One region of the Lacrimispora xylanolytica genome, then DNA from elsewhere that is predicted to be linked to it. Evidence: a T-box and tRNA genes for the amino acid it is inferred to sense, from the RefSeq annotation. Region 1 holds a T-box; the other regions hold tRNA genes.

Region 1 (5,878 bases):
TGGTCTGATTTTTAAAAAGCCTTTGCTTTATATGTTTGGAGCCAGTGACGCCACCTATCCTTATGCAGCTCAGTTTGCCGAAATTTATCTTTTGGGAACCATATTTGTGATGGTAGGACTTGGATTAAACAGCTTTATTAATTCACAGGGATTTGGAACCATCGGAATGATGACGGTTCTTATGGGAGCCATCGTCAATATTATCTTAGATCCCATCTTCATCTTTACCTTAGATATGGGAGTCAGGGGAGCGGCACTTGCGACTGTGATTGCCCAATTCCTTTCCGCAGTCTGGACCGTTAGATTCCTCACAGGTAAAAAGGCCATATTAAAACTGAAGTTTTCCTGCTTCCGGTTAAAGAAGCACAGGGTAAAGAGCATCGTTGGCCTTGGCATGTCCGGGTTTACCATGAATGTTACCAACAGTGTGGTGCAGGTCATGTACAATGCATCTTTACAGATGTACGGTGGAGACTTATATGTAGGCGTAATGACCATTATCAATTCCGTTCGTGAAGTAATCTCTATGCCGGTCAGGGGCCTTACCAACAGTGGTCAGCCGGTTATGGGCTATAACTATGGGGCAGAAGAATACGGAAGAGTCAAAAAAGCCATTATATTTACTTCCGTAGTCCCTATTATTTACACCACCGCCATGTGGGGAGTCGTTCATGGGTTCCCGGAATTTTTCATCCGGATATTCAACCAGGACCCTGAACTCATTCGTGCAGGAGTTCCCGCCATGCGGATTTATTATTTCGGCTTCTTTTTTATGTCGCTTCAGTTTGCCGGCCAGTCTATATTTGTGGCACTTGGCAAGGCAAGACAAGCTGTGTTCTTTTCCATTTTCAGAAAGCTCATTATTGTAGCTCCGTTAATTATTTTTCTGCCCATTATTTTTTCCAACGGAACTTCCGGTGTTTTTATGGCAGAACCAGTGTCCAATGTAATTGGAGGCGGAGCCTGCTTTATAACCATGCTTCTTACGGTCTGGAGAGAGCTTAACCGGAAAATGAAAGAAAAGGAAAAATTAAAAGAAAAAGAAATAGCTGCTGGTTAATGCCAGGATATGATTTTACTTATATAACTTAAGGTTATACTTTGGATTCCATTTCGGTAGAGCATATGTTTTGAAAAATCTTGACAGTCTGCATTTTTTGGAACATAATGATAAACAATTATAAAACTGACAGATATGCCGGATTGGGAAAGGAAGATAGTAACATGCAGAATATCAGAATCGAAAAAACAACTTGCCCGAAGGAAAAACCAGGCAATGACAACCCATTGACATTTGGTACCATTTTTACAGACCACATGTTTGAGATGGATTACGAAGAAGGGAAAGGCTGGTATGATCCAAGAATCGTTCCATATCATAAGCTGGAGCTGGAGCCTTCCTGTATGGTATTTCATTACGGACAGGAGATGTTTGAGGGCTTAAAGGCCTATAAGACCGAAGATGGAAGAGTGTTGCTGTTCCGACCGGATAAGAACATTGAACGTGCTAACCGCAGCAACAATAGACTTTGTATCCCAGAGATTCCGGAGGACATATTTTTAGAGGCCTTAAAGGCAGTGGTAGATGTGGATCAGGACTGGATTCCAACGAAACCAGGTACTTCTCTTTATATCAGACCATTTGTTATCGCCACAGATCCATTTTTAGGGGTAAGACCATCTCATTCCTACAAGTTTATGATCATCTTGTCTCCGGTAGGTGCTTACTATGCAAGTGGCTTAAACCCTGTTAAAATCTGGATTGAGGATGAATATGTAAGAGCGGTTAAGGGTGGTATTGGTGAGGCAAAGACCGGCGGGAATTATGTGGCATCTCTTGCTTCCCAGGTAAAAGCTCATGATGAAGGATATTCCCAGGTGCTCTGGTTGGATGGCCTTCACCGCAAATACATTGAAGAAGTAGGAGCTATGAACATATTCTTTAAAATAAACGGTGTGGTAATTACTCCTGAATTAAATGGGAGCATCCTTCCTGGTGTAACCAGAGATTCCGTTATCTCTCTCTGCAAGGAGTGGAGCGTTCCGGTTGAGGAAAGACAGATATCAATCGATGAAATCCTTGAAGCTGCAAAAAAGGGTACCCTGGAAGAATGCTTTGGAACCGGTACTGCAGCTGTTATATCACCTGTTGGTGAGCTTCGCTTTGAAAACGACAGAATGGCAATCGGCGAAGGTAAAATTGGGGAACTCACTCAAAAGTTCTATGATACCATTACCGGGATTCAGCTTGGAATATTAAGCGGTCCTGAGGGGTGGAGTGTTGAAGTAAAATAAATCCATGAAAACTATCCGGTGGGGCGATTGCACCACCGGAATCTTTTGGGGAAATACTTGCATAGAGGAAGTTGCGTATGGCGGCAGTAATAACAAAAGCGGTTGCATTTGTAACAATTATCATCATAGGCTATCTGCTTAAGAGAGCAGGATTTTTTGAAGCCAAGGATTTTTATCTGGTTTCCAGAATCGTAATAAAGATTACCCTTCCGGCAGCCATTATCTCTAATTTCAGTAAGATAACAATGGAAAAATCACTGCTGTTTATCTGTATCATAGGCATCCTTTGTAATTTGATGACCATTGCAGCAGGCTATATTATGAATTTGCGAAGGAGTAAGGAAGAGAAAGCCTTTGCCATGCTCAATATGTCAGGGTATAATGTGGGGAATTTTACCATGCCATTTGTACAAAGCTTTCTAAGTCCTGTTGGGTTTGCGGTCACAAGTCTTTTCGATGCAGGAAACTCTGTTATGTGTACCGGACTTACCTACTCTATGGCTGGTATGGTAATCGGCGAAGACGGAAAACCTTCTATACGCAATATGGCAAAAAAACTGTTTTCCTCGGCGCCGTTTGATACTTATGTCATGATGACGGTTTTAAGCATATTAAATATTAAGCTCCCAGCTGTGATTATCAGTCTGGCTGATACGGCAGGAGGAGCCAATGCTTTTCTGGCTCTTTTGATGCTTGGCATTGGATTTGAAATACGAATGGAAAAAGAGAAGATGGCACAGATTATCAAAATACTTGGAGCCAGGTATCTTTTTGCTATTTTAGTGTCGGTGGCATTTTACTTAATAGCCCCATTTGATATTGAGATCCGCCGGGCTCTAGCTATTGTGAGCCTTGGTCCTGTATCATCGGTAGCCCCTGCTTTTACCGGAGCATTAAAGGGTGATGTGGGAACGGCCAGCGCCATTAATTCCTTGTCTATTGTAGTCAGTATCATCGCAATCACAATTGCTCTAATTGTTCTGTTATAAGAAATTTTTTCATGTAGCTTGACAAAATGCTTAACCGTGCTATAATCAAAACATAGAAAGCTATATAGAAAACGCGTGGATAAGAACAGTATCATTGCAGGAACGTCCAGAGAGAAGCACATAAGGTGAAAGTGCTTTACCGGAATGCTATGAGAAAACCATCTTGGAGCGTCCCTTAATCGGGAACGGTGATTCCGTTATCATCAAATGAAGTGGTTTGGACATTTTTGTCCGCTCAATTTAGGGTGGAACCGCGATTTATTTTGATTAAATCGTCCCTTTCTGTATGGAAACGTATGGAAAGGGACTTTTTTATTTATTAGAAATTTTATTAAAGCAAAGGAGTGTAGGGCAAATGAAGATTACATTAAAAGATGGATCAATCAAAGAATATGAACATGAAATGTCAGTGATCGAAATCGCGTCTGATATCAGCGAAGGTCTGGCTAGAAACGCCTGTGCAGGCGAAATAGATGGAGAGGTTGTAGATTTAAGAACTGTAGTGACAACCGACTGTAACTTAAACATTTTAACCGTAAACGACCCAGCAGGTCTTTCTGCTTACCGTCATACAGCAAGTCACATATTGGCTCAGGCAGTAAAGAGACTTTATCCGGAGGCAAAGCTTGCCATTGGGCCATCCATAGAGAATGGTTTTTACTACGATTTTGATATTCCTTCTTTTTCAAGAGAAGATCTTGATAAGATAGAAGCTGAGATGAAGAAGATCATTAAAGAAGGGGAAAAGATTGAACGCTATACTCTTCCCAGAGAAGAAGCAATCAAGTTCATGGAAGAAAAAGGCGAGCCATATAAGGTGGAGCTGATAAAGGACCTTCCCGAAGGCGAGGAGATATCCTTCTACCGCCAGGGTGATTTTACAGATTTGTGTGCGGGCCCTCACCTGATGAGCACAAAACCAATCAAGGCCTTTAAGCTTACATCTTCCTCAGGCGCTTACTGGAGAGGCAGCGAAAAGAATGCCATGCTGACACGTGTATACGGAACTGCATTCTCAAAGAAAGAAGAGTTAAATGAATACCTGGAGTATTTAGCGAATATCAAAAATCGCGATCACAATAAACTGGGAAGAGATCTGGAACTGTTCTCCACAGTGGATGTAATCGGTCAGGGCCTTCCGCTCTTAATGCCTAAGGGTGCTAAGATCATCCAGACATTACAAAGATGGATTGAAGATGAAGAAGAGAAACGCGGCTACATGAGGACAAAAACACCTCTCATGGCAAAAAAAGATTTATATATCATTTCTGACCACTGGGATCACTATAAGGAAGGCATGTTCGTATTAGGTGACGAGGAGAAGGATGATGAAGTATTCGCACTTCGCCCTATGACATGTCCATTCCAGTATTATGTATACAAGCAGAGCCAGAAATCCTATCGTGATCTGCCTTGCAGATATGGCGAGACTTCCACTCTGTTCCGTAATGAGGATTCCGGTGAGATGCATGGTCTGACTCGTGTTCGTCAGTTTACAATCTCAGAAGGCCATTTGATTGTGCGTCCGGATCAGATAGAAGAAGAGTTCAAAGGCTGTGTGGATTTGGCAAAATACTGTCTGACAACTCTTGGACTTGAAGGAGATGTAACTTACCGGATGTCAAAATGGGATCCGGAAAAAGCAGACCATTATCTTGGTAATACTGAAATGTGGGATGAAGTTCAAGATATGATGCGTAAGATTCTGGATCATATCGGAATTGAGTATACAGAAGCAGTAGGAGAAGCTGCATTCTATGGTCCAAAGCTTGATATCCAGGCTAAGAACGTGTACGGTAAGGAAGATACCATGATTACCATTCAGCTTGATATGTTCCTTGCGGAGCGTTTTGATATGAGCTTTGTGGATAAGGATGGAACAAAGAAACGTCCGTTTATCATTCACAGAACTTCTATTGGATGCTATGAGAGAACTCTTGCATGGCTCATTGAAAAATATGAGGCTGCATTCCCAACATGGTTATGTCCGGAGCAGGTACGTGTACTTCCTATCTCTGAGAAATATCATGAGTATGCACAAAAGGTGGTTGCTCAGTTAAAGGATAACGGCATTCTGGCAACAGTTGATGAGCGTGCGGAAAAGATCGGTTATAAGATTCGTGAGGCCCGTTTATCAAAGCTTCCTTATATGCTGGTGGTAGGCCAGAAGGAAGAAGAAGAGGTAGTGGTTTCTGTTCGCAGCCGGTTTAATGGTGACGAGGGCCAGCGTCCGCTTGCCGATTTCATAGATGACATCAGCCGCGAAATCCGTACAAAGGAAATTAAAAAAGTAAATGTAACAGAAGAAGCGAAATAATTGATTTGTTTTAAAAATGACATGGGGAAGGACGATATTCGTGAGAATATTATCCTTCCCCATGGTGCATACTACTTCCTGAAATATAATCTCAATAAGAATGCCAGGAGGTAATGTGCTATGACGAAATTAGACTGCAATGTAACAAGTTGTCTCCATAACTCTGATAATTTCTGTTGCAAATCTGCTATTATTGTAGAAGGAAATCAGGCAAAGGATACCTACGATACCTGCTGCGGCAGCTTTGACGAAAATAAAGATGGTTCTTTCCGCAACC
Region 2 (5,878 bases), 2.0 Mb from region 1:
AATACTACTTAGTGACCGATAGCGCATAGTACTGTGAAGGAAAGGTGAAAAGGACCCCGGGAGGGGAGTGAAAAAGAACCTGAAACCCTGTGTTTACAAGCTGTGGAACCACGTTTAAAGTGGAACCGCGTACTTTTTGTAGAACGGTCCGGCGAGTTACCGTTACTGGCAAGGTTAAGCACTTAAGGTGTGGAGCCGAAGGGAAACCAAGTCTTAATAGGGCGAATGAGTCAGTAAAGGTAGACCCGAAACCGGGTGATCTACCCATGTCCAGGTTGAAGCTGCCGTAAAAGGCGGTGGAGGACCGAACGCACATCCGTTGAAAAGGGTGGCGATGAGGTGTGGGTAGGGGAGAAATTCCAATCGAACCCGGAGATAGCTGGTTCTCCTCGAAATAGCTTTAGGGCTAGCCTCGTATTAGTCTGCCGGAGGTAGAGCACTGAATTTCCTAGGGGGCGTCAAAGCTTACCAAAGAATATCAAACTCCGAATGCCGGTCAGATGATGTACGGGAGTCAGACTGCACGAGATAAGTTGGGCAGTCAAAAGGGAAAGAGCCCAGACCACCAGCTAAGGTCCCAAAGTGCGTGTTAAGTGGAAAAGGATGTGAGATTTCAGAGACAACTAGGATGTTGGCTTAGAAGCAGCCACACATTCAAAGAGTGCGTAATAGCTCACTAGTCGAGAGGTCTTGCGCCGAAAATGTCCGGGGCTAAAACACGACACCGAAGCTGTGGAATGTATCGAATGATACATTGGTAGAGGAGCATTCTTACCGCGCTGAAGCATTACCGTAAGGAGATGTGGAGTGTTAAGAAGAGAGAATGCCGGAATGAGTAGCGAGATGGAAGTGAGAATCTTCCAGGCCGAATATCTAAGGTTTCCAGAGTAAAGCTGATCTGCTCTGGGTAAGTCGGGGCCTAAGGCGAGGTCGAAAGACGTAGTCGATGGACAACAGGTTGAAATTCCTGTACCGCATATTATCAGAACTGTGGGGACACAGAACCGAGAGAGAACCCGGGAATGAAAAGACCGGGGCAAGCATTAGACTGGCTAAGTTGGCAAATCCGCTTAGCAACAGGAAGGTGTGACGCGTACCGAACAAAAGTAGGGAAGTCTCTGTAGGGGCTGTCAAGAAAAGCCGCTATTGTGTAATATGTGCCCGTACCGTAAACCGACACAGGTGGATGAGGAGAGAATCCTAAGGCCGGCGGGAGAAGCATTGTTAAGGAACTCGGCAAAATGACCCCGTAACTTCGGGATAAGGGGTGCCTGAGAAATCAGGCCGCAGAGAATAGGCTCAAGCAACTGTTTAGCAAAAACACAGGTCTATGCAAAACCGAAAGGTGAGGTATATGGGCTGACGCCTGCCCGGTGCTGGAAGGTTACGAGGAGGGGTTAGCGGCAACGCGAAGCTCTGAATTTAAGCCCCAGTAAACGGCGGCCGTAACTATAACGGTCCTAAGGTAGCGAAATTCCTTGTCGGGTAAGTTCCGACCCGCACGAAAGGCGTAATGATTTGAGCGCTGTCTCAACAATGCACCCGGTGAAATTGAAATACCAGTGAAGATGCTGGTTACCTGCGCCAGGACGGAAAGACCCCATGGAGCTTTACTCTAGTTTGATACTGGGATTCGGTATTGCATGTACAGGATAGGTGGGAGGCAGTGAATCAAGGACGCCAGTCTTTGAGGAGCCGATGTTGGGATACCACCCTTGCGATATTGGGTTTCTAACCTGCAGCCATTACCTGGCTGGGGGACAATGTCAGGCGGGGAGTTTGACTGGGGCGGTCGCCTCCGAAAGTGTATCGGAGGCGCTCAAAGGTTCCCTCAGAATGGACGGAAACCATTCGAAGAGTGCAAAGGCATAAGGGAGCTTGACTGCGAGACCGACGGGTCGAGCAGGTAGGAAACTAGGACTTAGTGATCCGGTGGTATAAAGTGGGATTGCCATCGCTCAACGGATAAAAGCTACCCTGGGGATAACAGGCTTATCACTCCCAAGAGTTCACATCGACGGAGTGGTTTGGCACCTCGATGTCGGCTCATCGCATCCTGGGGCTGTAGTAGGTCCCAAGGGTTGGGCTGTTCGCCCATTAAAGCGGTACGCGAGCTGGGTTCAGAACGTCGTGAGACAGTTCGGTCCCTATCCGGCGTGGGCGTAGGATATTTGAGAGGAGCTGTCCTTAGTACGAGAGGACCGGGATGGACTGACCTCTGGTGTATCTGTTGGTGATCAACACCATGGCAGAGTAGCCAAGTCGGGAAGGGATAAACGCTGAAGGCATCTAAGCGTGAAGCCCCCCTCAAGATGAGATATCCCATCGCAAGAGTAAGACCCCTTGAAGACGACGAGGTAGATAGGGCAGAGGTGGAAGCATGGTAACATGTGCAGCTGACTGTCACTAATAGGTCGAGGGCTTAACCAGGTTGGTTTAGGTAAGAGGAAGAACGGATGAAAGATATATAACAATGTGTGGTTTTGAGGGTATGTGTAAGTATCTTCAATAAGGTTTGGCCTGGTGGCTCAGTTGGTTAGAGCGCCGCCCTGTCACGGCGGAGGTCGTGGGTTCGAGTCCCATCCGGGTCGTTTTACAACTAAATTTTGATTATGGGATCTTAGCTCAGCTGGGAGAGCATCTGCCTTACAAGCAGAGGGTCATAGGTTCGAGCCCTATAGGTCCCATTCCGTATGCAAAACCGCATTTGGATAGTTGTGCCGATGTGGCTCAATTGGCAGAGCAGCTGATTTGTAATCAGCAGGTTATCGGTTCGAGTCCGATCATCGGCTTGCATTAAAAAATTAAATTATGGATGGGTTCCCGAGTGGCCAAAGGGGGCAGACTGTAAATCTGTTACGACACGTTTCGATGGTTCGAATCCATCTCCATCCATTCAGTGATTAAAATATTAATTACTGCATATAATATAATTGAATAGCGCGGGGTGGAGCAGTCTGGAAGCTCGTCGGGCTCATAACCCGAAGGTCGTAGGTTCAAATCCTGCCCCCGCAATTTTTATGCGCATTATTAGTGAAATTATACGAAAGCGTGCATACGCCCAGATAGCTCAGTTGGTAGAGCAGTGGACTGAAAATCCACGTGTCGCTGGTTCGATTCCGGCTTTGGGCATATGGGATACTAGCTCAGGTGGTAGAGCACTTGACTTTTAATCAAGTTGTCCGGGGTTCGAGTCCCCGGTGTCTCAGGACAAGCCTTGAAACAGAAATGTTTCAGGGCTTTTTATTTTGTCCGAAGATGATATTACTCATCAAATTCTACGATTACGTAATATCCCCGATCATTATGTTTTACTTCTTTTACAATCCCTTTATCAGATTTTATGCGGTCTCTTCCAGAGTAACATCCAGACATGGCCACAGCTGGATCGATTATGTAGCTGTAGCTGCTGGCACCTTCTCGCTCAATGACGTGAACTTGATCATTTGCCTTTACCAGACCAGGACGTTCCATTTTAAACTCGATTAACCTCATAGTGATCTTCCTCTCTTTCTTTTTTTACCCAAAATACTATTATAGCTTCCGGAGAAAAAATTGTAAAGAAGGGATAAGGATGATATACTTAAATATGTATTTACTAATGGTATAAGAACAAATGCACAAGCTATATTAACTATAGTTCTTTACTTACAATAGATAAAATATGATAATACTATAAATGTATAGCGAATATTGGTTGAAATAATAAGAGAGTGACAAATTAGCTTAATCATTTTTATGTACCAGAAGAGGAAAGTAAATTGATAGAAAGACCAAGATTATTAGAGAGATTAATGGATTATAGTAAATCTGATTTTTATCCATTTCACATGCCTGGACATAAGAGGCAGTATGGGAATAATGAGATAAGGAAGTTTCCTAATCCATTTTCTATAGATATTACGGAGATTGAGGGATTTGATAATCTTCATCGGCCGGAGGGAATATTAAAGGATTCTTTGGAGTGGGCTTCTGAGGTTTATGGGGCTGATAAGACTTATTATCTTGTGAATGGGAGCAGCTGTGGGATATTGAGCGCAATTAGTGCGGCGGTATCAAACAGAGGCAAGATTTTAATGAGCAGGAATTGCCATAAGTCAGCATTTCATGGAGTTTTCCTCAAGCAGTTGGAAGTCAAATATATTTATCCACAAATGATGCCGGAATTGGGGCTTCAAGGTGGAATACTGGCTGAGGATGTCGAGGAATTGTTGAAAACAAATCCAGAGGCAGAGGCAGTGCTTGTAGTATCTCCTACTTATGATGGGGTTGTTTCAGATATCAAGGCGATTGCTGATGTGGTTCATAGGTTTGGTATACCGTTAATTGTGGATGAAGCCCATGGGGCGCATTTTGCATTTGGCAGGGTGGATGAGTTTCCTGTGTCTGCATTGGAATTAGGTGCTGATGTTGTAATTCAGAGTCTTCATAAGACGCTTCCTTCCTTGACGCAGACTGCTATTTTACATGTCAGGAAGGGGTATATTGATTTAGAGAAACTGGATCGTTATATTCATATGTATCAGACTAGCAGCCCGTCCTATGTATTTATGGCTAGTATAGAGAATTGTATTGTTTACATGGATGGTGAGGGAAGAAAAAAGCTGGGTGAATTTTCTGAGTCTTTGACTAGAATGCGTAGGCGGCTGGAGGGGATGAAGCATCTGACGCTGCTTTCGGATGAAATTATTGGACAGTATGGTGTTTATGATATGGACCTGTCAAAAGTGATTGTGTCTACAAGAAATATTGTATGGTCAGGAAATCAATTAAGTGACGTGCTGCGAAAAGAGTATCATCTGGAAATGGAAATGTGCGGAGCTGACTATGTGACGGCTATAACAACCTTGGAGGATACAGAGGAAGGGCTTCAGAGGCTTTGCAGTGCATTGCTTGAGTTGGATGATCAATTGGGAGCTAGATCCGGTTCTGGAAGCATTTCTTTGCAGGAGGCTGGGGAAATGGCAGGGCAGAGTGATACTGGTGGTGTGCTTCTTGATTTTACGATTGAGGAAGATTGCAGATATCCTATTTTTGAAGCAATGGATGGCAGGCGTTATAAAATAAAAATTTCAGAGGCAATAGGTAGGGTATCAGCTGAATTTATTTATTTGTATCCGCCAGGGATTCCTATTGTTGTACCGGGTGAAGTGTTAACTGGCGATTTAGTGGAGCTGATTATGAAATTCAAGGATTTAGGGCTTCCGGTTCAGGGAATGGAAGATGAGGCGGCAGAAGAAATATTTGTTTTAGAAGAAATGTAGGTACTACATTTTCTATGAGATAGAATCAATGAATTGGAGCATATAAAGATGGGAAAGATTTTTTACGTGATGGGGAAGAGCGCTTCTGGTAAGGACACCATTTATAAGCGGTTGCTGGAAATGCAGCCCCATCTGAAACAGGTTGTTTTATATACCACCAGACCGATTCGGCAGGGAGAAAAAGACGGGAAAGAATATTATTTTACTTCTGAGGATAGGTTGAAGCAGTTGCGAGAGGAAGGTAAGATCATTGAAGAGAGGACATATCAGTCTATTTTGGGTCCGTGGACTTATTTTACGGTTGATGACGGACAGATTGATGTGAATAGTGATGACAGCTATCTGATGATTGGTACCTTGGAATCCTATGAGAAAACAAGGAATTATTATGGGGCTGGTATCATGGTTCCTATTTATATTGAAGTGGAAGACGGGAAACGTCTGTTGAGGGCTCTTGAAAGGGAAGATAAACAGAAAGAGCCTAAATATGCAGAGCTTTGCAGGCGGTATCTGGCTGATGAAGAGGATTTTAAAGAGGATAATTTAGCTAGATGCGGAATTGAGCGAAGATTCTTGAATGATGATTTGGAAATGTGTCTCAGAGATATTTTGGA
Region 3 (5,878 bases), 1.3 Mb from region 1:
TCAAGAGTTCGAATCTCTCCATCTCCATTCGGTGTTGTTACGAAGCAGGCACTTCGAAAAGCTAACGCTTTTCTCAGTCACGGCGTTCCACGCCTATACAATCACATACAAAACTCCTTAGGAAAGCAAGCTTTCCACACAGTTTTCCATATGATTGTGCACGCTTCTGATTGCATCGCGCATGTACCTTGAAAACCACATATTGAAATATATCTAGATAGAGTCTTCGAAAGAAGACGACATCAAGACATCCGAGGTGTTACATCGAAAGATGTAACCGAATAAAAACTCGTTCAAGTATCGTGACGTACGATATGAGAACAAACCTAAGACCAGAGATACAACGCTATGTATCTTAGATTAGTAGCCCGCACCCGCAGGTGAACATCGAATTGGTTAAGCTAATAAGAGCGCAGGGTGGATGCCTTGGCACTAAGAGCCGATGAAAGACGTGATAAGCTGCGAAAAGCTTCGGGGAGGAGCAAATATCCTTTGATCCGGAGATATCTGAATGGGGAAACCCAACTGAGCAAACCTCAGTTGTCGTATGGTGAATTCATAGCCATACGTCGGGAACCCGGGGAACTGAAACATCTAAGTACCCGGAGGAAAAGAAAGAAAACTCGATTTCCAAAGTAGCGGCGAGCGAAATGGAAGGAGCCTAAACCAGCGTGCGTGCATGCTGGGGTTACGGACTGCAATAAGTGAGACGATTTGTTACCAGAACGGTCCTGGAAAGACCGGCCATAGAAAGTGAAAGCCTTGTATGGGAAAACAATAGTCAGCGAGCAGGATCCAAAGTACCACGAGACACGAGAAACCTTGTGGGAATTCGGGGGGACCACCCCCCAAGGCTAAATACTACTTAGTGACCGATAGCGCATAGTACTGTGAAGGAAAGGTGAAAAGGACCCCGGGAGGGGAGTGAAAAAGAACCTGAAACCCTGTGTTTACAAGCTGTGGAACCACGTTTAAAGTGGAACCGCGTACTTTTTGTAGAACGGTCCGGCGAGTTACCGTTACTGGCAAGGTTAAGCACTTAAGGTGTGGAGCCGAAGGGAAACCAAGTCTTAATAGGGCGAATGAGTCAGTAAAGGTAGACCCGAAACCGGGTGATCTACCCATGTCCAGGTTGAAGCTGCCGTAAAAGGCGGTGGAGGACCGAACGCACATCCGTTGAAAAGGGTGGCGATGAGGTGTGGGTAGGGGAGAAATTCCAATCGAACCCGGAGATAGCTGGTTCTCCTCGAAATAGCTTTAGGGCTAGCCTCGTATTAGTCTGCCGGAGGTAGAGCACTGAATTTCCTAGGGGGCGTCAAAGCTTACCAAAGAATATCAAACTCCGAATGCCGGTCAGATGATGTACGGGAGTCAGACTGCACGAGATAAGTTGGGCAGTCAAAAGGGAAAGAGCCCAGACCACCAGCTAAGGTCCCAAAGTGCGTGTTAAGTGGAAAAGGATGTGAGATTTCAGAGACAACTAGGATGTTGGCTTAGAAGCAGCCACACATTCAAAGAGTGCGTAATAGCTCACTAGTCGAGAGGTCTTGCGCCGAAAATGTCCGGGGCTAAAACACGACACCGAAGCTGTGGAATGTATCGTATGATACATTGGTAGAGGAGCATTCTTACCGCGCTGAAGCATTACCGTAAGGAGATGTGGAGTGTTAAGAAGAGAGAATGCCGGAATGAGTAGCGAGATGGAAGTGAGAATCTTCCAGGCCGAATATCTAAGGTTTCCAGAGTAAAGCTGATCTGCTCTGGGTAAGTCGGGGCCTAAGGCGAGGTCGAAAGACGTAGTCGATGGACAACAGGTTGAAATTCCTGTACCGCATATTATCAGAACTGTGGGGACACAGAACCGAGAGAGAACCCGGGAATGAAAAGACCGGGGCAAGCATTGGACTGGTTAAGTTGGCAAATCCGCTTAGCAACAGGAAGGTGTGACGCGTACCGAACAAAAGTAGGGAAGTCTCTGTAGGGGCTGTCAAGAAAAGCCGCTATTGTGTAATATGTGCCCGTACCGTAAACCGACACAGGTGGATGAGGAGAGAATCCTAAGGCCGGCGGGAGAAGCATTGTTAAGGAACTCGGCAAAATGACCCCGTAACTTCGGGATAAGGGGTGCCTGAGAAATCAGGCCGCAGAGAATAGGCTCAAGCAACTGTTTAGCAAAAACACAGGTCTATGCAAAACCGAAAGGTGAGGTATATGGGCTGACGCCTGCCCGGTGCTGGAAGGTTACGAGGAGGGGTTAGCGGCAACGCGAAGCTCTGAATTTAAGCCCCAGTAAACGGCGGCCGTAACTATAACGGTCCTAAGGTAGCGAAATTCCTTGTCGGGTAAGTTCCGACCCGCACGAAAGGCGTAATGATTTGAGCGCTGTCTCAACAATGCACCCGGTGAAATTGAAATACCAGTGAAGATGCTGGTTACCTGCGCCAGGACGGAAAGACCCCATGGAGCTTTACTCTAGTTTGATACTGGGATTCGGTATTGCATGTACAGGATAGGTGGGAGGCAGTGAATCAAGGACGCCAGTCTTTGAGGAGCCGATGTTGGGATACCACCCTTGCGATATTGGGTTTCTAACCTGCAGCCATTACCTGGCTGGGGGACAATGTCAGGCGGGGAGTTTGACTGGGGCGGTCGCCTCCGAAAGTGTATCGGAGGCGCTCAAAGGTTCCCTCAGAATGGACGGAAACCATTCGAAGAGTGCAAAGGCATAAGGGAGCTTGACTGCGAGACCGACGGGTCGAGCAGGTAGGAAACTAGGACTTAGTGATCCGGTGGTATAAAGTGGGATTGCCATCGCTCAACGGATAAAAGCTACCCTGGGGATAACAGGCTTATCACTCCCAAGAGTTCACATCGACGGAGTGGTTTGGCACCTCGATGTCGGCTCATCGCATCCTGGGGCTGTAGTAGGTCCCAAGGGTTGGGCTGTTCGCCCATTAAAGCGGTACGCGAGCTGGGTTCAGAACGTCGTGAGACAGTTCGGTCCCTATCCGGCGTGGGCGTAGGATATTTGAGAGGAGCTGTCCTTAGTACGAGAGGACCGGGATGGACTGACCTCTGGTGTATCTGTTGGTGATCAACACCATGGCAGAGTAGCCAAGTCGGGAAGGGATAAACGCTGAAGGCATCTAAGCGTGAAGCCCCCCTCAAGATGAGATATCCCATCGCAAGAGTAAGACCCCTTGAAGACGACGAGGTAGATAGGGCAGAGGTGGAAGCATGGTAACATGTGTAGCTGACTGTCACTAATAGGTCGAGGGCTTAACCAGGTTGGTTTAGGTAAGAGGAAGAACGGATGAAAGATATATAACAATGTGTGGTTTTGAGGGTATATGCCTCAAGGATTGCTGAAAAGCAATATTCCTCGATAGCTCAGTCGGTAGAGCAAACGGCTGTTAACCGTTGGGTCGTAGGTTCAAGTCCTACTCGGGGAGCTTTGGCCCCATGGTCAAGCGGTTAAGACATCGCCCTTTCACGGCGGTAACACGAGTTCGAATCTCGTTGGGGTCATTGAATGCCGATGTGGCTCAATTGGCAGAGCAGCTGATTTGTAATCAGCAGGTTATCGGTTCGAGTCCGATCATCGGCTTCACAAAAAAACTAAATACATCTATCAGATTATTATGTTTAGGACCTTTAGCTCAGTTGGTTAGAGCAACCGGCTCATAACCGGTCGGTCCCGGGTTCGAGTCCCCGAAGGTCCACTAGCACTGAACTAAATTTTTGATAATCTGGCCCGGTGGCTCAGCTGGTTAGAGCGCCGCCCTGTCACGGCGGAGGTCGTGGGTTCGAATCCCATCCGGGTCGTTCTGTGCTAACAATGTACAGAGTTTTATTTAGCGGGTAAATAATTTATTTACCAAATTGCATATGGGATCTTAGCTCAGCTGGGAGAGCATCTGCCTTACAAGCAGAGGGTCATAGGTTCGAGCCCTATAGGTCCCATTTCCATGAGAAATCATGAGAATGCCGGCGTGGCGGAACTGGCAGACGCACAGGACTTAAAATCCTGCGGGACTTACCTCCCGTACCGGTTCGATTCCGGTCGCCGGCATTTGCCTGATAAGGCAATTAAGTGAATATGTGTGTGTAGCTCAGCTGGATAGAGCACTTGGCTACGGACCAAGGTGTCGGGAGTTCGAATCTTCTCACGCACGTACTGAAAGGCCCTTGTTTACAAGGGTTCGCATAAGGAAAGCATCCTGTACAGGGTGCTTTTTTTGTGCTATAAATGTATTAGATATGGTATGTGACCTTCTGTAGGGTAGAGTAAATAACTTAAGAAAAGAGGTAGAGGCTGTGATAAATGGCTGTGCAGAATTAATTGATAAAAGTTATTTGGAGAGAGCAGAGAGGCTTGGTGTTGCTCTTTTATGTGATGGTGTGAAGAAAAGCGGTTTGGAAATCTCCAACTGTGGATGTATGGATGCAGGGATCATGCCGGTAGACCGGGGAATGACTATGGTCGGTACTGCTTTGACTGTGGAGACGAGTGAAGGGGATAATTTTCCTATTCATCTGGCAAGCTACAGTACATCTTCGGAAGGATATGTTATGGTGATAGATGGGAAGGGCTATCTGGGTAAGGCATATTGTGGTGATCTCATTATGGCGGCATGCCAGGCGGTGGGATTTCAGGGAATGGTCGTTGATGGATATACGAGAGACAGAGATGGAAACATTGAACTGGGATTTCCCGTATATAGCAGAGGCTTTATGCCAAATGGACCGATAAAAAAGGAAGAAGGAAATGTTAATACAGAAATTATTTGTGGAGGAATCAAGGTTTGTCCTGGTGATCTGGTAGCAGGTGATTCTGATGGAGTGTGTGTGATTCCGAGAGAACACATTGAGTTGGTCTTAAGTATGGCAGAGGAAAAGCTGGCATATGAGTCGAAGAGAAGACGCACCATTGAAGCTTATGGGGAAGCCAAGAAAAATGGTACGGAATTGCCACAGCTGGCACCCCAATGGGTACTTGATATGATGAAGGATCGAATGGGATGATGGTTTTAAGAGAGTCAGGCAGTTTTGACGGGAATTCACTCCTTTACAAAGAAATAAAATGGGTGTATAGTAGCAGTTGTGAGTGGATGCGCTGGTAGCTCAGCTGGATAGAGCGTCTGGCTACGGACCAGAAGGCCGCGAGTTCGAATCTTGTCCAGCGCATGGAAAAGAACAGTTTGTAAGTTATATATAGACTGTTCTTTTTTTATGCCTATTTTTACTCATTGATTTAGAATATAAGGCGTAAAATTATATAAGAGCAGTATAATTTGAGTTTTTATTTCATTGATTATGTGAAAATAAAGAATTATAACTTGAAGAAGAACTTATGTAAAAAATAACTTGATTTTTTTGTTAATTTTATTATACTAAAATAAGAGTGATATATAAAATTCAGGTGCGACGAGGTAACTGCAGACAATGGGTCCAGTGCCTCTTTTTTTATATCAATGGTTAAATGAAACGGATGGGAGACGTTTATGTTAACTCAGGCAGAGATGGTAAAAAGATTGGAGCAGTTTCCAGGAAAAGTTAGCTTTTATTTTGAAAATCTGGTGACAGGAGAAACCATGAGGTATCACGAACAGGCACCGATGATGGCGGCCAGTGTCATTAAATTGTTTGTCATGGCTTCTGTGTTTGAAGGTTTGGAGAGAGAGCTGTTTCAGCCGGATCAGATGTTTGAAATCAAAAGAGCACATTGTGTGCCCTCCTGTGGTGCGCTGACTTATCTTCATGATGGAATTCAGGTGACACTTATGGATTTAGTGACACTGATGATTATTTTCAGTGATAATACGGCTACTAATGTTTTAGTTGATTTTATTGGGATGGAGTCTATTAATGGGACCAT

Evidence for each region. A T-box is a leader RNA that pairs with one kind of tRNA and senses whether it is charged. The one in region 1 lies ahead of thrS (threonine--tRNA ligase), so its partner is inferred to be a tRNA-Thr.
Region 2: it has a tRNA-Thr gene. The T-box ahead of thrS (threonine--tRNA ligase) is inferred to sense a tRNA for this amino acid. The anticodon was not compared.
Region 3: it has a tRNA-Thr gene. The T-box ahead of thrS (threonine--tRNA ligase) is inferred to sense a tRNA for this amino acid. The anticodon was not compared.

The regions. Positions count from the first base shown of each region.
Region 1 covers NZ_CP113524.1:1,981,414-1,987,291, forward strand. Annotated here, with positions in the region: gene OW255_RS09290 (MATE family efflux transporter) at 1-1,060, shown strand, start outside; gene OW255_RS09295 (branched-chain amino acid aminotransferase) at 1,225-2,295, shown strand; gene OW255_RS09300 (AEC family transporter) at 2,373-3,284, shown strand; T-box leader at 3,352-3,567, shown strand; gene thrS (threonine--tRNA ligase) at 3,640-5,601, shown strand; gene OW255_RS09310 (DUF1540 domain-containing protein) at 5,722-5,878, shown strand, end outside.
Region 2 covers NZ_CP113524.1:4,496,837-4,502,714, reverse strand. Annotated here, with positions in the region: rRNA gene OW255_RS20750 (23S ribosomal RNA) at 1-2,430, shown strand, start outside; tRNA gene OW255_RS20745 (tRNA-Asp) at 2,518-2,591, shown strand; tRNA gene OW255_RS20740 (tRNA-Val) at 2,615-2,687, shown strand; tRNA gene OW255_RS20735 (tRNA-Thr) at 2,720-2,792, shown strand; tRNA gene OW255_RS20730 (tRNA-Tyr) at 2,814-2,895, shown strand; tRNA gene OW255_RS20725 (tRNA-Met) at 2,942-3,015, shown strand; tRNA gene OW255_RS20720 (tRNA-Phe) at 3,060-3,132, shown strand; tRNA gene OW255_RS20715 (tRNA-Lys) at 3,136-3,208, shown strand; gene OW255_RS20710 (hypothetical protein) at 3,265-3,495, opposite strand; gene OW255_RS20705 (aminotransferase class I/II-fold pyridoxal phosphate-dependent enzyme) at 3,762-5,264, shown strand; gene OW255_RS20700 (guanylate kinase) at 5,313-5,878, shown strand, end outside.
Region 3 covers NZ_CP113524.1:731,153-737,030, forward strand. Annotated here, with positions in the region: tRNA gene OW255_RS03495 (tRNA-Ala) at 1-27, shown strand, start outside; rRNA gene OW255_RS03500 (23S ribosomal RNA) at 395-3,287, shown strand; tRNA gene OW255_RS03505 (tRNA-Asn) at 3,380-3,452, shown strand; tRNA gene OW255_RS03510 (tRNA-Glu) at 3,457-3,528, shown strand; tRNA gene OW255_RS03515 (tRNA-Thr) at 3,535-3,607, shown strand; tRNA gene OW255_RS03520 (tRNA-Ile) at 3,649-3,722, shown strand; tRNA gene OW255_RS03525 (tRNA-Asp) at 3,752-3,825, shown strand; tRNA gene OW255_RS03530 (tRNA-Val) at 3,891-3,963, shown strand; tRNA gene OW255_RS03535 (tRNA-Leu) at 3,987-4,072, shown strand; tRNA gene OW255_RS03540 (tRNA-Arg) at 4,102-4,175, shown strand; gene OW255_RS03545 (RraA family protein) at 4,318-5,025, shown strand; tRNA gene OW255_RS03550 (tRNA-Arg) at 5,114-5,187, shown strand; gene OW255_RS03555 (serine hydrolase) at 5,505-5,878, shown strand, end outside.